One region of the Streptomyces sp. NBC_00094 genome, then DNA from elsewhere that is predicted to be linked to it. Evidence: riboswitches for the same ligand, from Rfam matches in the RefSeq annotation. Region 1 holds a riboswitch; each other region holds the start of a gene.

Region 1 (5,059 bases):
AGCAGGTGTCGATGCGGATGTTCCGGCGGACGGACGCCGCTCCCCTCGGCCCGGACGACTACGCGTGCCAGACGGACGGGATGATCGGCCTGGGCTGTGGGGCCCGCTCGTACACCTCGGCACTGCACTACTCCTTCGACTACGCGGTCGACATGCGGGAGATCCGCTCGATCATCGACGCCTACACGGAGACGCAGGACTTCTCGCGGGCCGAGGTGGGCCGGTGGGTCGACGCCGGGGAGGCCCGCCGCCGTCATCTGCTCCAGTCCCTGCTCCAGGCCGAGGGCATGTCGGTCGACGCGTACGAGGAGCGGTTCGGCTCCTCGCCCTTCGCGGACTTCCCGGCGGAGCTGGCCCGGTTCGAAGCCTTCGGCTGGCTCGACGGGGACGCCCCCACGGGGCTGCTGCGGCTCTCGCCGGAGGGGCTCGCGTACTCGGACGGGCTCGGACCGGAGCTGTTCTCCTCTGGTGTGCGGGCCGCCATGGCCGCGTACGAGCCGAAGTAGGGGGCGCGGCATGGATCTGACCCTGCTCTACCGTGGGCCGCTCTCCTCCTGTGACTTCGACTGCCCCTACTGTCCCTTCGCCAAGCGCCGGGACAGCCGCGAGCAGTTGCGAGCGGACCGGGCCGCGCTCGACCGGTTCACGGAGTGGGCCGCCGGGCAGACGGGCGACCGGCTGCGGATCCTCTTCACCCCGTGGGGCGAGGGCCTGGTGCGCTCCTGGTACCGGCGGGCGCTTGTCGACCTGTCGCGGCTGCCGCACGTCGAGCGGGTGGCGATCCAGACCAATCTGAGCTGCCGCACCGACTGGCTGGCGGAGGCGGACCCGGAGAGCGTGGCCCTCTGGTGCACGTACCACCCGGGCCAGACGCCGTACGAGCGGTTCCTCGGCAAGTGCCGCGAGCTGTCGGACCGGGGCATCCGGTTCAGCGTCGGCGTGGTCGGCCTGCCCGAGCACCGGGAGGACGCCCGCCGGCTGCGCGCCGACCTGCCGCCGCACGTCTACCTCTGGGTGAACGCGGCCGAGGGGCACACGTACACGGACGCGGAGGCCGAGGAGTGGACGGGAATCGATCCGCTCTTCCCGTACAGCAGACGGCCGCACCGCTCGGCGGGGCTGCCGTGCCGTACCGGCGAGTCGGTGATCTCGGTGGACGGCGAGGGGACGGTGCGGCGCTGCCACTTCGTCAAGGCCGAGCTGGGCAACCTGTACGACGGCTCGTACCGCGCCGCGCTCCGGCCCCGGGCCTGCCCCCTCGGCGTCTGCGACTGTCACATCGGCTACGTCCATCTGGAGACGCTGCCGCTGTACGACGTGTTCGCCGGCGGGGTCCTGGAGCGGATCCCGGCCGGCGGTCCGTCGCCTCTCGGAAGACCTCTCGGAAGACCTCTCGGAAGCGCTCTCGGAGCGGCTCTCAGAGAGGCATGAGGTCGGGGCGCTTGGCCTCGACGTGGTCGCCCGAGCTCTCGCCCCGCAGCCTGCGTCCGATCCAGGGCACGAGGTACTCCTTGGCCCAGTGGATGTCGTCGCGGCGCACCTCCAGCGTGCCGCGCGGGGGGCGCGGCGGCCACGGCTGGTCCGGGTCCGCGGGCACGGGCATGCCGAGGACCTGCGCGGCGCGCAGGGCGACCCGGGTGTGGCCGTCGGGCGAGAGGTGCAGCCGGTCGTCGTCCCAGGCCTGCAGGTCCTGGACCGACTTGAGGGACCACAGGTCGAGCACCGGGCAGTCGTAGCGGTCCGCGATGGACCGGACGTGGGCGGTGTAGGTGGCGATCTTGCCGCGCAGGTGCCGGAGCACGGGGATGTCACGGGTGTCGAAGCCGGTGGTCACCATCACGGTGCCGACGGCGGAGGTCAGGTCCGCGACGGCGCGCTCGAAGCGCTCGGCCACGTCGTCGGGGTCCGTGCCGGGACGGATGATGTCGTTGCCGCCGGCACAGAAGGTCACCAGGTCGGGGGCGAGTTCCTTCGCCCGGGGGACCTGTTCCGCCACGATCTGATCGAGAAGGCGCCCGCGTACGGCCAGGTTGGCGTAGCGGAAGGCGTCGTGCTCCGGCAGCTGGTCGGCGAGCAGGACCGCGAAACGGTCCGCCCAGCCGACATACGTCCCGTCGGGCCCGGGGTCTCCGACGCCCTCGGTGAAGCTGTCACCGATCGCCGCGTACGACCCGAATGCGTTCTTGTCTGTTGATCTCGAATCGTCTGCCACGGGAGCACATCCTTCCCTTTCGGCTGTGACCTACGCGACCGTAAGGAAGGGTTGACGGAGCGTGAGATATGCCACCGATAAAGATTCCGCCAAGCCGGAATAGGTCTCGGAATGTGTCAGGAACGCCGAAGGCCCGGCAGGAAACGCCGACGGCCCGGCACAGGAGTGCCGGGCCGTCGTTCGAGCGAGGGGTCTCAGATGGAGACGCCGTGCTGGCGCAGGTACGCGAGCGGGTCCACGTCGGAGCCGTAGCTCGGCGAGGTGCGGATCTCGAAGTGGAGGTGCGGTCCGGTGGAGTTGCCGGTGGAGCCGGAGAGGCCGATCTGCTGGCCACCGCTCACGGACTGGCCGGAGGAGATGGCGAGGGAGGAGAGGTGCGCGTACTGCGAGTAGCTGCCGTCGGCGTGCTGGATGACGACCTCGTTGCCGTAGGCGCCGCTCCAGCCGGCCGAGACGACGGTGCCGGCGCCGACGGCGCGGACGGTCGTACCGGAGGAGGCGATGAAGTCGACACCGGTGTGGTAGCCGGAGGACCACATGGAGCCGGAGGCGCGGTACGGGGTGGAGATGCCGCCGCTGACCGGGGAGACCCAGCCGGAAGCGGAGGCGGAGGAGCCGGTGGAGCGCGACGAGGTCGACGCGTCCGACTGGGCGGCGGTGGAGGTCGGGGCGGAGGAGCGCTCGCTGCTGCGGGAGGCGCGGGTCTCGTCGCCGGAGCCCTGCGAGGAGCTGCTCTTGCTGCTCTTCGGGCTGCTCTTCGGCGTGCTCTTCGGGGCGGCGGCCTTGGGCGCGGCGCTCTTCGGAGTGGCGGCCGCGGTGCTCTTGGCGCCGAGGGTGAGCTTCATGCCGGGCAGGATCAGCGAGGGGTTCTCACCGACGACCTGGCGGTTGTCCTCGTACAGCTTCTGCCAGCCGCCCGAGAGGTGGTGCTCGGTGGCGATCTTCGACAGGTAGTCGCCGCTGACGACGGAGTACGTCGTCGGCGCGGCCTTCACGGCGGCGGCGGGCGCGGCCTGGAGGGCGGCGGGGGCCTTCGCCTGAGCGGCGACGGCCACGACCTGGCCCGACACGGCGGCCGGGGCGGCCGGCTCGACGGCGTGGGCGGCGGTCGCACCGAAGAGCGGAAGGGCGACGACGGCACCTCCGGTACCGGCGGCGACGATTCCACGCGTGATGGGGTTGATCTTGGGGCGGCGGTGCTTACCGTTCGCGGGCATGACGAATTCCTCTCCGGCGCCTACGAGGTGAGCTGTCGGGTTCGGACTGGAGATGCCCGGCCGCGTTCTCACGCGGCTTCACCCCAAAGCCGTCCTGCGTCGCGGGACCGGCGTACTTCCTGGGTCCCCCGCTCCTGCCACGTTCGGGATGAGTGCGGATTCCGGACGGTGGCAGGATTCGGCGGTCCGACCGGATTGACGGTGACGCTAGACGAGTGGGGTCGGAGCGAACAAGCCGTAAATATCGCCCGGCATTACCTCGGTCGAATTCCGGGCGGAAATCCGGTCACCCTCCGTCGATGACGGTCCTTCGATTTCCTTTTTCCGTACGGGATTTGCTCCGGGCCGTCAGCCACGATCCGTCACCTCTATGACCCTGCTCACGCGGCACCCCGTCATCTCACCCTCAAACAGGGCTTGTTCTACCCAACATCCCATTTCGGACAGATCGCCCATTCCCGTCCGAGGGGGTGCGCTACCCCCTCCCCACCTGGATGATTGCCCTAGGAACCGATCTCGCATCGGGCGCCCGAACGTCGACACCCAGGAGCATCCGTGACGCAGCAGCTGCCGCAGGTCCCGCCCACCGAAGCGAACGAGCCCGAGCTGGCGGAGGTCCGCAACTTCCGGGACGTGGGCGGCCTGCCGACGACGGACGGGCGCGCCGTGCGGCCCGGTCGCCTCTTCCGCAGCGGCCACCTGGCCCACGCGACCGAGGCGGACGCCGCCTTCCTCGCCTCGCTGGGCCTGCACACCGTCTTCGACTTCCGCAACGAGGCCGACGTCAGGATCGAGGGCGCGGACGTCGAACTCCCCGGCGTGCGGAACGTGAACATACCGCTCAACGACCCGGCCGACGGCAAGGAGTTCTGGAAGCTGGTGCGCGACGGCGACATCGCCCAGCTGCGGGAGATCCTGGGCGACGACAAGGCGGCGACCCGAATGTCCGACTCGTACCGGAAGATGGTGATCGAGCGGACCTCGGAGCACAGCCGGATCCTGCACGCCATGGCGGAGGAGAGCGTCCCGGCCCTGATGCACTGCGCCGCGGGCAAGGACCGGGCCGGCCTCTCCATCGCCATCACGCTGCTCGCCCTCGGGGTCGAGCGGGAGGCGATCGAGGCCGACTACGTGAAGTCGAACGACCCGCACCGCCGCTACAAGGTGCGCCGCAGCTCCACCTCCGCGGACGCGATGTCGCCCGAGGTGATGGAGCTGCTGAGCCCGCTCTTCGACGCGCGGGCGGAGTACCTGCGGGCCGCCCTGGAGACGATCGAGGCGACCTGGGGCTCGGTGGAGACGTACCTCACGGAGGGGCTCAAGCTTGCTCCCGAGACCCGCGAGCGACTGCGGGAGCGCCTGCTCACCGAGGCGTGACCGTGAGACCGGGGGCCACCCTCACGGGACCCCCTACTAGGGGGTTTCTTGCCGATCAGGCCCCGCGAGCCCGGCCTGATCGGCAAGACGCCCCCTAGCTCTGCCCGCCCAGCGTGAACAGCAGGTAGAGGAATCCGGCGAAGAGGTGACCGGCGATCAGGTAGGCGAAGAGGCGGAGCACCAGCCCCTTGGGGAACTTGCCCTCACCGCGCTCTTCGCCGGTGACCAGTCGGGGCTTCTCGGACATATCGGT
Region 2 (5,059 bases), 1.1 Mb from region 1:
CGAAGGTGATCGGCCAGGCCACCTGCGGCCCGCTGCCGAACCCGGCGCCCCAGAACAACGCGCTGCCCGCCCAGGAGTCCGGCACCCGCCCGGCGCGCGCCCTGCCGTACCAGGTGAACGGCAACCTCGACCGGTTCGAGTTCGGGTCCGCGGGCAAGATCCTGGCCTGGTTCTCGATGACGAACCAGGGGGCCGAAGCCAAGCGGGCGGCGCACTTCTCCATCCACCCGCACCAGCACCGCGACACGGCGGCCTGGCAGTACACCGTCGACCCGGGCGGCACGGCCTCCGACTACTTCAACATCGGGCTGGGACACGGCTCCGGGAAGTACGACATCTCGATGATGGGCCCCAACCGCTTCCTGCGGCGTTTCATCGGTGACGCGTCCAAGGCGGGCAAGGCCGTGGAGGTCGCGGCCCGGTTCGCGCCCGAGGCAGGGTCGGGCCGGACGGCCCTGTGGCTGAAGATGACCAACACCTCGGCCGGACCGGTGACCTTCACGATCCGCTCGAACGCCTACCGCTCGGACGGGCCGTGGACGTACACGGTTCCGGCGAACTCCAGCCGCGAGGACTACTTCAACGCGGTGGCCTACAACGGCGGCTGGTACGACTTCACGATCCTCGCCGACATCGACGGCACCTGGTCGCGTCGGTACACGGGTCACATCGAGTCCGGAGCCCCGAGCGTCACCGGCTGACCCCGGCCGACCTCCGCCGCTTTCGGGAGGCAGCCGACTGCCGGGCGACGGTCGAGACCGTCGCCCGGCGAGTGCCTGAGTGGCCGGGGGTACGTCGGCGACCGGCGGCTGCGTCGGCGTCCGGGCGGGTTCGTCGGCGTCCGGGCGGGTTCATCAGCGTCCGGGCGGGTTCATCAGTGGTCGTAGGGTGCGTCAGCGACCGGCGAGCTCGGCGCGGCGGATCGTGGCGTCGAGGAGGCCCACCGCGTCGGCGGCCGTCCGGCCGGGGGCCCGGTTCCACGGTCCGATCAGCTCGCGCCACCCCTGCGACCGCAGCTCGGTCATGATCCAGGCCGCCGCCTCGTTCATGGTGTCCGCGCTCCCGTAGCCGAGGCGGTGGGCGGCGAGGAGGGCGCCGCAGACGCACCGGGCCCCCCGGACGTCGCGCAGCTTGTACGGGGCGTTCTGCCAGCCCCATTCCGTGAGCACCAGACGCGCGTAACCCAGGTGCACCGAGGGTCGCAGCTCGGCCCGGCCGATGCGGCGCCAGGCATGGAGACGGTCCGGGAGTACGGCTCCGATCCGCCCGGGCAGCCGGCGCTCGGCCGGAGCCGGCGGCGGCAGCGCGTCGAGCGCGTCGGCCACGAGCCGGTCCACGGGCACGGAGAGCAGGGCCCGCCAGTCGGCTCGCTCCGGCCCGGGTTCCAGCGTGGGTCTCCACCCGGGTTCCCCCGCGACTTCCGGTGCGGGTTCCCGTGTGGGGGTGGTCCAGTCCGTGACGATGCGCTGCCAGGTGGCGCTCTCGAAGAGGGCGGCCGCCTCGCGATCGAGGGCGTCAGGGCTGGGCGGGGTGGTCGTGGGCGTGGGCGACATCGTGGGACTCCTGGGTCGGGTGGATCCCATCTTTCAAGAAGAATGTCTGGTTTGCGACTTTTAGCCACTCGGGCGCACCCGCCTCACGCCTGCCGCACTCCCACGCGAGCGAAGGGCCCATCAGGGTCAATTTCCGCCCATTTGCTCACCAACGGAATTACATCGCATATTCGGACATTGTTCGCCGGGTGATGCGGTTCACTTTTCCCGCACCCGGCCACGGACCAGAACACCCGGAGGCCGTACCGCGCACGGAAGTTCGGTGGGCCCGGAGCTCGGTCGATCTTGAATTACCGGAATTCGGTGATCCTTTCCCCCGAGAAGCGGATCCTCTCCCCTTGTTATCCGCCGCATTACTGGCCTACGGTCACCCCCATTCGAGCGGAACGCCTAATCCTGCCGCCGCTTGAAACACCTCCCATTTCACCCGACGGCAGGAGCGGGGGACCCACGAATTCGCCGGTCCGGAATCCGGAACGGCTCGGGGTGAAGCCGCGTGCTCGCGGCCGGACATCTCCCGTCCGAACCCGACAGCTCACCCCGCAGGCGCCGGAGAGGAACCGTCATGCCTGCTCACGGTAAGCACCGCCGCCCCCGCCGCCACACCGTCTCCCGTGGCCTCGCACTCGCAGGCACAGGCGGAGTCGCCCTCGCTCTGCCGCTGATCGTCCCCGCCACGGCCGGCGCCGAGACCGTCTCGGCCGCACCGAAGGCCGCCACGACCGCGCCGACCGCCGCTGTCGCGGCACCCGCGGCTCTCGCGGCACCGTCCGCGCCGACCGCGCCCGCCGCCACCCGCACGTACACCGTGGTGAGCGGCGACTCGCTTTCCCTGATCGCCCGGAAGAAGGGAATTCAGGGCGGCTGGAAGTCGATTTACCGGGCCAACAAGGCGGCCGTGGGTGACAATCCGTCACTCATTCACCCCGGTCTCGAACTGACGATTCGTCGGAATTCCGCGAAGGCCGCCCCCGCGCCGGAGAACGCCCGGAAGAAGAGCTCCGCCACGACCGACCGCGCGAGCCGCTCCGAGCGCCGCGCGGCCCCGGCCACCGGTACGTCGGGCGCCTCCGCGGCGCAGGCCGCCCCCGCCGCCGCCCCCGCCCCCGCCGCCGCCCCCGCCGTCCAGGCGGCCCCGGCGGCCGCCACCCAGTACCCCGACAACCTCGACGGCTGGATCCGGGAGTCGCTGGCCATCATGGCGCAGCACGGCATCCCCGGTTCGTACGACGGAATCCTCCGCAACGTCATGCGCGAGTCCTCGGGCAACCCCCAGGCCATCAACCTCTGGGACTCCAACGCCGCGGCCGGCACCCCCTCGAAGGGCCTGCTCCAGGTGATCCAGCCGACCTTCGACGCCTACCACGTGCCGGGCACGTCCACCGACCTGTTCGACCCGGTCGCCAACATCACGGCCGCCTGCAACTACGCGGCCGACCGCTACGGCTCCATCGACAACGTCAACGGGGCCTACTGAGGCCGGAAGTGCCCCGCGAACCAGGAGGTGGCGAGCTCCGCCACCTCCTCCAGGGCACCTGGCTCCTCGAAGAGATGGGTGGCGCCCTCCACGACGGTCAGCCGGTTCTCGCAGCGCAGCAGTGACTGCGCCCGCCGGTTGAGGTCCAGCACGAGCGCGTCCCGGCCGCCCACCACGAGGAGGGTCGGGGCGCGCACCCCGGCCAGGCGGTCGCCCGCCAGGTCGGGCCTGCCCCCGCGCGAGACGACGGCGGCGACGCCGGAGCCCGGATCGGCCGCCGCCCACAGCGCGGCGGCCGCGCCCGTGCTCGCCCCGAAGTAGCCGAGCGGCAACCCGGCGCTCTCGGGTCGGGCGGCCAGCCACTCCGTGGCGCTCACGAGTCGGCCGGCGAGGAGCGGGGTGTCGAAGACATGCGCCCGGTCGACCGCCTCGGCCTCGGTGAGCAGGTCGAACAGCAGCGTTCCCAGGCCCGCCTTGTTCAGGGCGTCCGCGACCGACCGGTTGCGCGGGCTGTGCCGGCTGCTGCCGCTTCCATGGGCGAACAGGACGATGCCCGCCGCTCCGTCGGGCACGGCGAGCCGCCCGGCGAGGGTTGCCCCGGTCGCCGGGATCCGCACGTCCCAGTCCCGGACGACGGGCCCCTGCACGGCCCGGATCCGATCGAGACAGGCGAGCACCTCCGCGTCGGACGTCTGCGAGAAGTCCCCGTAGAACTGGCCGATCGCGTAGAAGAAGTCGGGCTCGCGGACGCTGACGGTCTCGTCTGCCTCGCCCCCGAGGCGAGTGGTCCAGCCGTGCGGCGCGACCGGCACCGCGAGGACGATCCGCGCGGCCCCCTTGGCACGGACCACCCGGCAGGCGGCCAGGGCCGTGGCGCCCGTGGCGAGCCCGTCGTCGACGATGACGACCGTCCTGCCGTCCAACGGCACGGGCTCCCGGCCACCCCGGTAGCGACGAGTGCGCTGTTCGAGCTCGACACTCTCGCGCTTCTCCACGGCCGCGAGGTCCCGCTCCCCCACCCCGGTCTCGCGCAGCACCCGCTCGTTGAGGACCCGGACACCGCCCTCGCCGAGCGCGCCCATGGCGAGCTCCGGCTGGTACGGCACCCCCAGCTTCCGCACGAGACAGATGTCGAGGGGCGCGCCGAGCGCGTCGGCGACCTGCGCGGCCACCGGAACCCCGCCGCGCGGGAGGCCCAGGACCACGACGTCCTGCCCCTTGAGGTGGTCGAGACGGGCGGCGAGCTGCCGGCCCGCGTCGGTGCGATCGCTGAACTCCATGGTTCGCCGCCCTTCCGCGTCCGCGGCCGGGCCCGGGGCGGAACGGTGTGCCCCGTCCCCTGCCCATCCCTCCAGCGTAGACGGGTCACCGCGGAGGGAGACGGGTCAGCGGGACTGCAGGGCGTCGAGGGCTACGGCCTGGGCTATCGCGAGCCGCCGGTCCAGCTCCGGGTCGGCTATGTCCACCACGTACCGGTCGCGGACTCCGAAGATCTTCTCGACGGACATGACGGGCCGGCCTGCCTCCGCGAAGTCGAAGTGGTACGGCACGACGAAGGGGAGCAGCTCCGTGAAGGGCAGGAACTCCCAGACGCGCCGCAGCAGCCCCACGGTCCTGTTCCGCTCCTGGCCCGTGGTCTCCTGCCGCGCCCCGTCCCGGCTCAGGTGCCAGGTGCTGCGCAGGAGGGAGGCGCCGAAGTCCTTGCGGAAGCCGCCAAGGCGCGCGCCGGAGGCGCCGTGCACGTCGTAGGTCGCGCCGAGGTCGATGACCTGGCGGGCCGAGAAGGTGAAGAGGACCTGCCGCTGGGACTCGTCGGTGTAGAAGGTGACGTGCTCCTTGAAGGCCATCCGCTTCTGGTGGGCGAAGGCGACGACCTCGGCCTCCTCTCCGTCGGGGCCCAGGGTGTGCACCAGATAGCGATTGGCCATCAGCGTGACCTTCTGCCGCACCAGGAAGCGGTGCTGCGACTGCGCGAGGCCCATCGGTCGTACTCCTGCCGGTCGTGGACGGTCCGTCGGAGACCGTCCGT
Region 3 (5,059 bases), 5.7 Mb from region 1:
TCACCTCGCCGACGCGGCCCATGGCCTGGGCGTCGGAGGAGATGATCGAGATGGCGCCCAGGTCGTGGAGGACGTCCTCGGCGGCGATCGTGGAGGGCCGGATGCGGGACTCCGCGAAGGCGAGGTCCTCGGGCACGGCCGGGTTGAGGTGGTGGCAGACCATCAGCATGTCGAGGTGTTCCTCGATGGTGTTGACGGTGTGTGGGCGGGTCGGGTTGGTCGAACTGGGCAGGATGTACGGCTCGGAGACGACCGTGATGATGTCGGGGGCGTGCCCGCCGCCGGCGCCCTCCGTGTGGTACGCGTGGACGGTCCGCCCCGCGATGGCGGCGAGGGTGTCGCCGACGAAGCCCGCCTCGTTCAAGGTGTCGGTGTGGAGGGCGAGTTGGGCGCCCGTCTCCTCACAGACGCCGAGGCAGGCGTCGATGACGGCGGGGGTCGCGCCCCAGTCCTCGTGGATCTTGAACCCGAGGGCGCCGCCCCGGAGCTGGGAGTACATGGCCTCCCGCGACATGGTGTTGCCCTTGCCGAGCAGACCGATGTTGACGGGAAAGGTGTCCAGGGCCTCGAACATCCGGGCCAGATGCCAGGGGCCGGGCGTGATGGTGGTCGCCTTGGTGCCCTCGGCCGGTCCGGTGCCGCCGCCCACGAGCGTGGTGACGCCGGTGGCGAGCGCCTGCTCGACGACGGTCGGGGAGATGAAGTGGACATGGGCGTCGACGGCGCCGGCGGTGACGATCTTGCCGTTGCCGACGATCACCTCGGTCTCGGGGCCGATCACGAGGTCGGGGTGGACGCCGTCCATGGTGTCGGGGTTGCCGGCCTTGCCGATGCCGGTGATCCGGCCGTCACGGATGCCGATGTCGGCCTTGACGACGCCCCAGTGGTCGAGGATCACGGCTCCGGTGATCACGGTGTCGGGGGCGCCCTCGGCGCGGGTGGTGCGGGCCTGCCCCATGGACTCGCGGACGACCTTGCCGCCGCCGAACACGGCCTCCTCGCCGGCTCGGCCGGGCCCGCCGCAGCGGTCCTCCTCGATCTCGACGAGGAGGTCGGTGTCGGCGAGCCGGATGCGGTCGCCGGTGGTGGGGCCGAACAGATCGGCGTAGACGGCGCGGTGCAGGTCAGGCACGAGGGCCTCCGTTCGGGCCGGTGACCCCGGCTTCGGCATCGGCATCGGCATCGGCTGTCTCGTCCAGCGGGCCGGCGGTCTCGCCGCGCAGCCCCGGGACGATCCGGCGGCCGGCGATCGGGACGAGTTCGACCTCGACGGGGATGCCGGGTTCGAAGCGGACGGCGGTTCCGGCGGCGATGTGGAGGCGGTGCCCGCGCGCGGCGGCGCGGTCGAACTCCAGGCCGGGGTTGACCTCGGCGAAGTGGTAGTGGGAGCCGACCTGCACGGGGCGGTCGGCGGCGTTGAGAACGGTCACGCGGGTGACGGGGCGCCCCTCGTTGAGGGTCACGGGGTCCTCCGCGTACAGGATCTCTCCGGGGATCATCGGCGCGCCCCGCTCAGACGATCGGGTCGTGGACGGTGACGAGCTTGGTGCCGTCCGGGAAGGTGGCCTCGACCTGGACGTCGTGGATCATCTCGGGGATGCCGTCCATGACCTCGTCACGGGTGAGCACCTTGCGCCCGGAGGCCATCAGCTCCGCGACGGTGCGGCCGTCCCTGGCGCCTTCCAGGATGTGGGAGGTGAGCAGGGCGACGGCCTCGGGGTGGTTGAGCCGCACACCCCGCGCCCGGCGCTTCTCGGCCACGTCGGCCGCGACATGAATGAGCAGGCGTTCCTGTTCGTGCGGGCTCAGTTGCACTCTTCCACCTCACAGTCGTCGACCGGGACGGCACCCGGACAGCTGCGGACCCTACCCAGCGTCAACGCCGTGTTGAGCTGCGGAGAAGCGGTACGCGGCCGGACATTGCACGTTAGGGCGGAAGTTTTTCCGGCTCGTTAACTCCGGCTTTGCGTTTCCATGATCATCCGATCGCCGGGAGCTGCCGGGCACTCGCCAGGAGGCGCCGGGGTCGCGGTGATGGGCGGCGATGCCGAAGCGGCGTTGTCGGCCCGCGGCGAAGTCGATCGGGCGCAGCGCGGAGACCGGGCCGACCGCCCGCTCACCGCCGTATACGACGCGGTCGACCAGGTCGGCGAGCCACGGCACGATGCGGACGCTCTCCTGCGACATGGAGACCACCCGCCTCGGCCAGGCCGCCTCGATCGAAGATCAGTCCATCCAGAGATACGCATACCTATGGGGCGTTGCGTGCGGCTCAGGCGCTGGTGGGACGGGTCGAGGCGCCCCGCGAGGCCCTGACGCTCATGCATATACGGGGCGAGAACGAGGTGCGCGCGGGCACATTGGCGTGCGCCTCAAGGGTGTTGGACGGGGAGCACCGGACGGACCGGTTCACCGCCCCCCGGAGTCGGGCGAGTTGACATTCACGCGTGTCGTGTCGAGGGCCGGTCGGCCGACACGCGTCGCAGAATCCCTCCCCCGTTCGGCGTAGTCGACGAGTCGACACAGGAAGCGGGCGAGTTGCGCAACAGGTGTACGCATTTGGCGGAATCGAACGTTCCATCGCTGGTACGCGGCTCGTAGGCCAAACCTCCAAAGATCACAAAGGCTTCTTGTCCACCCGAATGGATCAGTCGTGAGGAGCCTCACATATCGCCGTTTCAGCTCGGTTTTCACCCATGTCGTGGGTCAAGATCCGTGACGACGACAAGCCCCCGCCGCCGCGGCGGGGCGGTCCGGGCGGACGCCGAGTCCTGCCGCTGTCCCGGACGTCTGGTCGACAGGAGTGGATCGGCAGGAGTGGAGGACCCAATCAGTACGGGACGTTCGCGCTGTTTTCGCAGCGGGGCCGTTCCTTGGGGTGAAGCCGCAGCCGCGGCCGGGCATCTTCGCCTGCCCGAACCCGACAGGTCATCCTTCTCAGGCGGCTGACGAAGGGTTGCGCATGACCGCGCAGATGCATGTCCCGTCCCTGCTGTCCCGGGCCGGAGCCGTCTCGGCTCTCACCCTCGCCGCCGTCGGCGGCACGTTGTTCGCACCAGGTGCGGCACCGGAGGCCCAGGCGGCGACGGCCTACGCGAACAAGGCATTGAACGTCGCCGCCGCCAAGAAGGGATCGCCTTACCGGTACGGAGCCACCGGACCGACACGGTTCGACTGCTCCGGCCTGACGCTCTACGCGTACAAGAAGGCGGGCAAGTCGCTGCCCCGCACAGCGCAGCAGCAGTACAACAAGACCCGGCACATCTCCGCCTCCAGCCGGCAGAAGGGGGACCTGGTCTTCTTCCACTCGGGCGGACGTGTCTACCACGTCGGCATCTACGCCGGCAGCGGCAAGATCTGGCACTCGCCCAAGACGGGCTCGTGGGTGAAGCTCGACAGAATCTGGTCGTCGAAGGTCTACTACGGCCGCGTCCGGTGACGGACCCCGGGCGCTGACCCCTGGTGAGTGAAGGGTGCGGTGGCGCCGCCGCACCTCTCACGGCCGGGACAGGCCCCCAAGCGCATCACAGCCCTCCGCGACACGCTTCAGAGGAGCTGCACGCCGGCCGAGCCGGCCCGGACGACGGCGGCCGTCCACGGGATCGTGATCCAGACCGTCTTGCCGCCCTCCTCGGTCGGGGTGACCGAGAGACGGCCGCCGGCCTCCGCCGCCAGGACCCGGATGATGACCATGCCGCGGCCGTTGTCCTGCTGGACCGCCGCCGGGAGACGGCGGGGCCAGCGGGGATGGCTGTCGGTCACACCGATGTGCAGCCGTTCCTCCCGCTCCAGCCGGAGGTCGACCGTGAAGGTCGGCGACTGCCCGAAGGTGTGCTGGACGGCGTTGGTGGCCAGCTCCGAGACGATCAGCCGAATGGAGTCCGCGGTCTCCGCGGCTCCGTCGAGCCCCCAATCGCCCAGGACGTCCGCGACGTACCTCCGTGCCGTGGGAACCGAGGCGGGATCGCTCGGCAGAGTGACGGATGCTTCCAGATGGTCTGCCATGGCGACGCTGTCCCTTTCCCACCGGGGACGCCGCCCCGGTTTGCGCTTCGCGTCAGAGTGCCACCGATCGTGCCGCCCCGGGTGGCGTTCCACCACGATATGTGCGCATCTATCGCCCGAAGCGGTGAACTCTGCTGCCCGGAAACGCTCTTGGGCACCCTGGCCGACGGGTCAGACGGCGTCGGGCGCCGTCCGCAGGATCGTCTCCACCGCCCGCGCGACCTCGGCGTCCGTCAGGTCGGCGCGGGCCGTGAGACGCAGCCGCGAGATGCCGTCCGGGACGGACGGCGGCCTGAAGCAGCCGACCGCCAGGCCCTGTTCGCGGCAGTCGGCGGCCCAGCGCAGCGCCGCCTCCGGCGAGGGGGCGCGCACCGACACGACGGCCGCGTCCGGCCGGGCGGCCGTCAGTCCGGCCGCCGTGAGCAGCTCGTACAGGGTGGTGGCGACCGTGCGCGCCCGCCCGGCGAGCTCCGGTTCGGCGGCGATCAGCCGCAGGCTCGCGAGCGCGCCGCCCGCGGCGGCCGGTGCGAGACCGGTGTCGAAGATGAAGGTGCGCGCCGCGTTCACCAGGTGCTCGACGACTCGGGCGGGGCCGAGGACGGCGCCGCCCTGGCTGCCCAGGGACTTGGAGAGGGTGAGGGTCGCGACGACGTCCTCGTCGCCCGCGAGACCGGCCTCGTGCAGGGCGCCCCGGCCGCCGTCGCCGAGGACGCCGAAGCCGTGGGCGTCGTCGACGACGAGACCCGCGCCGTGGGCGCGGCAGGCCTCGGCGAGCTCCGGCAGCGGCGCCTTGTCCCCGTCGACGGAGAAGACGGAGTCGCTGACGACGAGGGCCCGCCGCTCCGGACGCGCCTCAAGGGTCTTGCGTACGGACTCGGGGTCGGTGTGCGGGACCACGGCCGTCTCGGCGCGCGCGAGCCGACAGCCGTCCACGATGGACGCGTGGTTGGAGGCGTCCGAGACGATCAGCGAGTCCCGGCCGCCGAGCGCGGTGAGCACGGCGAGGTTGGCGGTGTAGCCGGAGGAGAAGACGAGGGCCGCCTCGAATCCGCAG
Region 4 (5,059 bases), 710 kb from region 1:
GGGAACGGGCACTTCGAGCTCGTGCAGGGCGCGGGCGGCTCGCTCAACGGCACGACGAGCTTCGAGCGCACCAACTACTTCGAGACCATGCCCACCCACCAGCTGGAGCTCGCGCTCTGGCTGGAGGCGGACCGCATGGGCTCGCTGCTCGCCGCCCTGGACGACGAGTCCATGGAGAACCAGCGGGACGTCGTCAAGAACGAGCGCCGCCAGCGCTACGACAACGTGCCGTACGGCACGGCCTTCGAGAAGCTGACCGCGCTGGCCTACCCGGAGGGCCACCCGTACCACCACACGCCGATCGGCTCCATGGCGGACCTGGACGCGGCCACGCTGGAGGACGCGCGCAACTTCTTCCGCACGTACTACGCGCCGAACAACGCGGTGCTGTCCGTCGTCGGCGACATCGACCCGGAGCAGACCCTCGCGTGGGTCGAGAAGTACTTCGGCTCGATCGCCTCCCACGACGGCAAGCTGCCCCCGCGCGACGGCTCGCTGCCCGACGTCATCGGCGAGCAGCTGCGTGAGGTCGTCGAGGAGGAGGTCCCGGCCCGCGCGCTGATGGCCGCCTACCGGCTGCCGCACGACGGCACGCGCGAGTGCGACGCCGCCGACCTGGCCCTGACGGTCCTCGGTGGCGGCGAGTCCTCCCGTCTGCACAACCGTCTGGTCCGCCGTGACCGTACGGCCGTCGCCGCCGGTTTCGGCCTGCTGCGGCTCGCGGGGGCGCCCTCGCTCGGCTGGCTGGACGTCAAGACCTCGGGCGGTGTCGAGGTCCCGCAGATCGAGGCCGCCGTCGACGAGGAGCTGGCCCGCTTCGCCGCCGAGGGTCCGACGCCCGAGGAGATGGAGCGCGCGCAGGCCCAGTTGGAGCGCGAGTGGCTCGACCGGCTCGGCACCGTCGCGGGCCGCGCCGACGAACTGTGCCGGTTCGCCGTGCTGTTCGGTGACCCGCAGCTCGCCCTCACGGCCGTCGACCGGGTCCTGGACATCACCGCCGAGGAGGTGCAGGCGGTCGCCGCGGCCAAGCTGCGCCCCGACAACCGCGCGGTGCTCGTCTACGAGCCGGTCAGCACCGAACAGAGCGACAGCGACGAGGAAGAGGGAGCGGACCAGTGACCGACGCTGCCGTGTCTTTGACCAGCATGGACTTCCACCCGCAGCCGCGGCCGGGTGTCGCCAGGCCGTGGGCCTTCCCCGCCCCGGACCGGGGGGCGCTGACCAACGGGCTGACGGTCCTGACCAGTCACCGTCCCGGCCAGCAGGTCGTCGCCGTGGAGATCTTCCTGCCGGCTCCGCTGGACGCCGAGCCGGCAGGTCTCGACGGTGTCGCCACGATCATGGCCCGCGCGCTCTTCGAGGGCACGGACCAGCGCACCGCCGAGGAGTTCGCGGCCGACCTGGAGCGCTGCGGCGCCACGCTCGACGCGCACGCGGACCACCCGGGCGTACGGGTCTCCCTGGAGGTCCCGGTCTCCCGGCTGCCCAAGGCGCTCGGGCTGGTCTCCGAGGCCCTGATCGCCCCGGCGTTCCTGGAGAGCGAGGTGGAGCGCCTGGTGCGCAACCGCCTCGACGAGATCCCGCACGAGTCGGCCAACCCGGCCCGCCGCGCTGCCAAGCAGCTCTCCAAGGAGCTCTTCCCGGCCGAGTCCCGGATGTCCCGGCCGCGCCAGGGCACGGAGGAGACGGTCGTCGCGATCGACGCCGCCGCGGTCCGCGCCTTCTACGAGGCGTACGTCCGCCCCGGCACGGCCACCGCCGTGGTCGTCGGCGATCTGACGGGCGTGGACCTGGACAAGGTCCTGGCCGAGACCCTGGGCGCCTGGACCGGCGAGCCGGCCGAGCCGCTCCCGATGCCGCCGATCACCGCCGACGACACCGGACGGGTCGTCATCGTGGACCGGCCCGGCGCCGTCCAGACGCAGTTGCTCATCGGCCGGATCGGTGCGGACCGGCACGACAGGGTCTGGGCCGCCCAGATCCTGGGCACGTACTGCCTCGGTGGCACGCTCACCTCGCGTCTCGACCGGGTCCTGCGCGAGGAGAAGGGCTACACGTACGGCGTGCGGGCCTTCGGGCAGGTGCTCCGCTCCGACGCCGAGGGGAACGGCGCGTCGATGCTCGCCATCAGCGGCTCGATCGACACGCCCAACACCGGCCCGGCACTTGACGACCTGTGGAAGGTGCTGCGGACCCTCGCCGCGGAGGGCCTCACGGACGCCGAGCGCGAGACGGCCGTGCAGAACCTGGTGGGTGTGGCTCCGCTCAAGTACGAGACGGCCGCCTCGGTCGCCGGGACGCTCGCCGACCAGGTGGAGCAGCATCTCCCGGACGACTACCAGGCCCGGTTGTACGCGCTCCTCGCCGAGACCGGCACCGTGGAGGCGACCGCGGCCGTGGTCAACGCCTTCCCGGTGGACCGGCTCGTCACCGTGCTCGTGGGCGACGCGGCGCAGATCGCGGAGCCGGTGCGCGCGCTCGGCATCGGTGAAGTCACCGTCGTGGCAGGCTGATCGGCTGATCGCACCTGCCGGACCCGGCAACGGAGGCCCCGACGTCATGATTTCGTCGGGGCCTTCCGCTATGTCCGAGTTGTGCATATGAGTGGTCGTCTGCCCTGTGGTATGTCTTACAAACGGGCGTGTCTGTTTGGTGATTGAAAGACGATCCGCATAGCGTCGGTGCGGCTGTCCGGCAGTTGCACGTGCCGCATCCGCGGCAACGGACAGTCATCGCCGAGTCCCCGTCAGGCGCGAGCCTGGGGAGCCGGGGACCCACACAGTCCCTGGGGTGAATCGGGCGCCTTCGTCTCGTACGGAGGGGCTCGTAGGAGACCTTCCTGCTCCGAACCCGTCAGCTAACCCGGTAGGCGAGAAGGAAGGAAAGGATCAGCCACTACATGGCGTTCACCCGTGCCACCGGGAAGCATCGTGGTCCGAGCCGGATGGCGCGCCGCAGCGTGGGCATCGCCGGTGTCGCGACGCTCGCCACCACCGGCGTCATCGGAACCTTCGCTTCCCCGGCGCTCGCCGCCGACACGGACAACCGCTCCGTCGAGGACACCGGCCTCACGCAGGTGATCACCGAGGACTCCCTCTCGGACCGGATCGACGCCCAGGCCGCCGCCCAGGAGCAGGAGGCCTTCGAGGCCGTCGCCAAGGCGAAGGTCCAGGCCGAGGCCCGTGCGGAGGCGAAGCGCAAGGCCGAGGCCCGCGCCAAGGAGGTCCGCGAGGAGAGGGAGCGCGCAGCCCGCGAGGCCGAGCGCCGCCGCCTCAACTCCTTCCAGCTCCCCGTGGCCGGTTCGTACGTGACCACCGGCTACAAGACCGGTGGCTCGCTCTGGTCCTCCGGCAGCCACTCCGGCATCGACTTCCACGCGTCCTACGGCAGCCGGGTCGTCTCCGTCGGCTCCGGCACCGTCGTCGAGGCCGGCTGGGGCGGCGCGTACGGCAACAACATCGTGATCCGGATGAACGACGGCACGTACACCCAGTACGGGCACCTCTCGTCCATCGGGGTCTACGTCGGCCAGACCGTCGAGCCCGGCCAGCAGATAGGCGTCTCGGGATCGAGCGGCAACTCGACCGGCCCGCACCTCCACTTCGAGGCCCGGACCGGCTCCGAGTACGGCTCGGACCTGAACCCGATCTCCTACCTCCGCTCCCGGGGCGTCAGTCTCTGACGTCACCCGCACCGCGTCGCAAAAGCCCCGGCTCGTACTGAGCCGGGGCTTTTCGTTGACCGAAACATATCCCTGGATTCCACGGGGGCATCGGAAATTCCGGCCTACTGCAATAGAGTCGCGGAACAGACGCAGAACAGGCGTCGCTCGAATTGTCTCGCGCGGATCAAGGCGGAGGTCGGACATGCGCGTTCCCGCGCAATCGGTATGCACGGCGATCCGGGACGACATCGTCTCCGGTGTCTTCGAGCGGGGAGGGCGGCTGACCGAGGAGCAGCTCGCCCGCCGCTACGGGGTCTCCCGTGTCCCGGTCCGCGAGGCCCTGCGCACCCTGGAGTCCGAGGGCTTCGTCGTCACCCGTCGCCACGCCGGCGCCCATGTCGCCGAGCCCACCGAGCAGGAGGCGGCCGATCTGCTCGACATGCGGGCGCTGCTCGAACCCCTGGGGGCCGCCCGTGCCGCGCAGCGGCGCACCGAGGCGCACCTGAAGGTGTTGCGCGGCCTGGTCAGGCTGGGTCAGGAGCGGGCCAGGCGGGGCCAGGGCGAGGACCTGCGCTCGCTCGGCGGCTGGTTCCACGAGACGCTCGCGCAGGCTTCGGGCAGCCCGGCCCTGACGGCGCTGCTCACCCAGCTACGGCACAAGATCGCCTGGATGTACGCGGTCGATCAGCCCGTCCAGCCCGTGGAGGCCTGGTCGGAGCACGGCGCCATCGTGGACGCCGTCGCGCGCGGTGACGCCGAGCGGGCCAGAGCGCTGACGGCCCTGCATGCCGAGCGCTCGTTGGCGCTGCATCGGCTCAAAAGGCCCGAGCGCGGCCGTGTGAGGGTTTCGCAACATGTCGTCAACACGGCGAGCGGTCGGAATTAACGTGCGCACCGTATACAAAGAATAGGAATTCTTTGGGGCTGTTTCGTGCTGCCCGAAAAGGAGCCCGAAAGCACTGGTTCCGGAAAAGCAAAAACCGTGGCCGCCGAAATGTCGGCAGCCACGGTTTTCGTCGTACGGTACGTCGTGACCGGGTCGGCGCGACCGGGTCAGACGGTCTCGGGGAGCTCGTCGAGACCCTCGGCGACCAGCTTCGCGAGACGGTCCAGCGCGATCTCGGCGCCGTCGGCCTCCGAAGCGAGGACGATCTCCTCGCCGCCCTGCGCGCCCAGGCCGAGCACCGCGAGCATCGACGCGGCGTTCACGGGGGTGCCGTCGGACTTGGCGATCGTCACCGGAACGCCGGAAGCCGTGGCGGCACGGACGAAGATGGACGCGGGGCGGGCGTGGAGGCCCTCGGCCCAGCCGACGTTGACGCGGCGCTCAGCCATGGTGTTGCCCTTCAAGTCTTAAGGGGTTGTCTAGACCAGTCTCTCACGGGACGCGCGGTG

Evidence for each region. Region 1 has a riboswitch for cyclic di-AMP ahead of OG580_RS30485 (LysM peptidoglycan-binding domain-containing M23 family metallopeptidase). Riboswitches for the same ligand answer to the same signal wherever they lie in the genome.
Region 2: linked by a shared signal. The riboswitch ahead of OG580_RS35010 (LysM peptidoglycan-binding domain-containing protein) and the one ahead of OG580_RS30485 (LysM peptidoglycan-binding domain-containing M23 family metallopeptidase) in region 1 are both predicted to bind cyclic di-AMP.
Region 3: linked by a shared signal. The riboswitch ahead of OG580_RS04525 (C40 family peptidase) and the one ahead of OG580_RS30485 (LysM peptidoglycan-binding domain-containing M23 family metallopeptidase) in region 1 are both predicted to bind cyclic di-AMP.
Region 4: linked by a shared signal. The riboswitch ahead of OG580_RS27215 (M23 family metallopeptidase) and the one ahead of OG580_RS30485 (LysM peptidoglycan-binding domain-containing M23 family metallopeptidase) in region 1 are both predicted to bind cyclic di-AMP.

What each region holds. Positions count from the first base shown of each region.
Region 1 is NZ_JAPEMB010000001.1:6,828,389-6,833,447, reverse strand. Features, by position in the region: gene OG580_RS30500 (STM4012 family radical SAM protein) at 1-506, shown strand, start outside; gene OG580_RS30495 (STM4011 family radical SAM protein) at 517-1,431, shown strand; gene OG580_RS30490 (SGNH/GDSL hydrolase family protein) at 1,418-2,212, opposite strand; gene OG580_RS30485 (LysM peptidoglycan-binding domain-containing M23 family metallopeptidase) at 2,407-3,429, opposite strand; cyclic di-AMP (ydaO/yuaA leader) riboswitch at 3,434-3,623, opposite strand; gene OG580_RS30480 (tyrosine-protein phosphatase) at 3,985-4,806, shown strand; gene OG580_RS30475 (DUF6126 family protein) at 4,901-5,053, opposite strand.
Region 2 is NZ_JAPEMB010000001.1:7,937,177-7,942,235, reverse strand. Features, by position in the region: gene OG580_RS35020 (phosphocholine-specific phospholipase C) at 1-701, shown strand, start outside; gene OG580_RS35015 (hypothetical protein) at 894-1,553, opposite strand; cyclic di-AMP (ydaO/yuaA leader) riboswitch at 1,931-2,117, shown strand; gene OG580_RS35010 (LysM peptidoglycan-binding domain-containing protein) at 2,119-3,030, shown strand; gene OG580_RS35005 (phosphoribosyltransferase family protein) at 3,024-4,310, opposite strand; gene OG580_RS35000 (hypothetical protein) at 4,416-5,012, opposite strand.
Region 3 is NZ_JAPEMB010000001.1:1,083,236-1,088,294, forward strand. Features, by position in the region: gene OG580_RS04500 (urease subunit alpha) at 1-1,132, opposite strand, end outside; gene OG580_RS04505 (urease subunit beta) at 1,125-1,499, opposite strand; gene OG580_RS04510 (urease subunit gamma) at 1,513-1,815, opposite strand; gene OG580_RS04515 (hypothetical protein) at 1,867-2,187, opposite strand; partial or broken gene OG580_RS04520 (hypothetical protein) at 2,223-2,438, shown strand; cyclic di-AMP (ydaO/yuaA leader) riboswitch at 2,753-2,959, shown strand; gene OG580_RS04525 (C40 family peptidase) at 2,963-3,439, shown strand; gene OG580_RS04530 (ATP-binding protein) at 3,547-4,005, opposite strand; gene OG580_RS04535 (8-amino-7-oxononanoate synthase) at 4,177-5,059, opposite strand, start outside.
Region 4 is NZ_JAPEMB010000001.1:6,114,046-6,119,104, forward strand. Features, by position in the region: gene OG580_RS27205 (pitrilysin family protein) at 1-1,119, shown strand, start outside; gene OG580_RS27210 (pitrilysin family protein) at 1,146-2,513, shown strand; cyclic di-AMP (ydaO/yuaA leader) riboswitch at 2,724-2,887, shown strand; gene OG580_RS27215 (M23 family metallopeptidase) at 2,900-3,682, shown strand; gene OG580_RS27220 (GntR family transcriptional regulator) at 3,867-4,550, shown strand; gene OG580_RS27225 (HPr family phosphocarrier protein) at 4,718-4,999, opposite strand.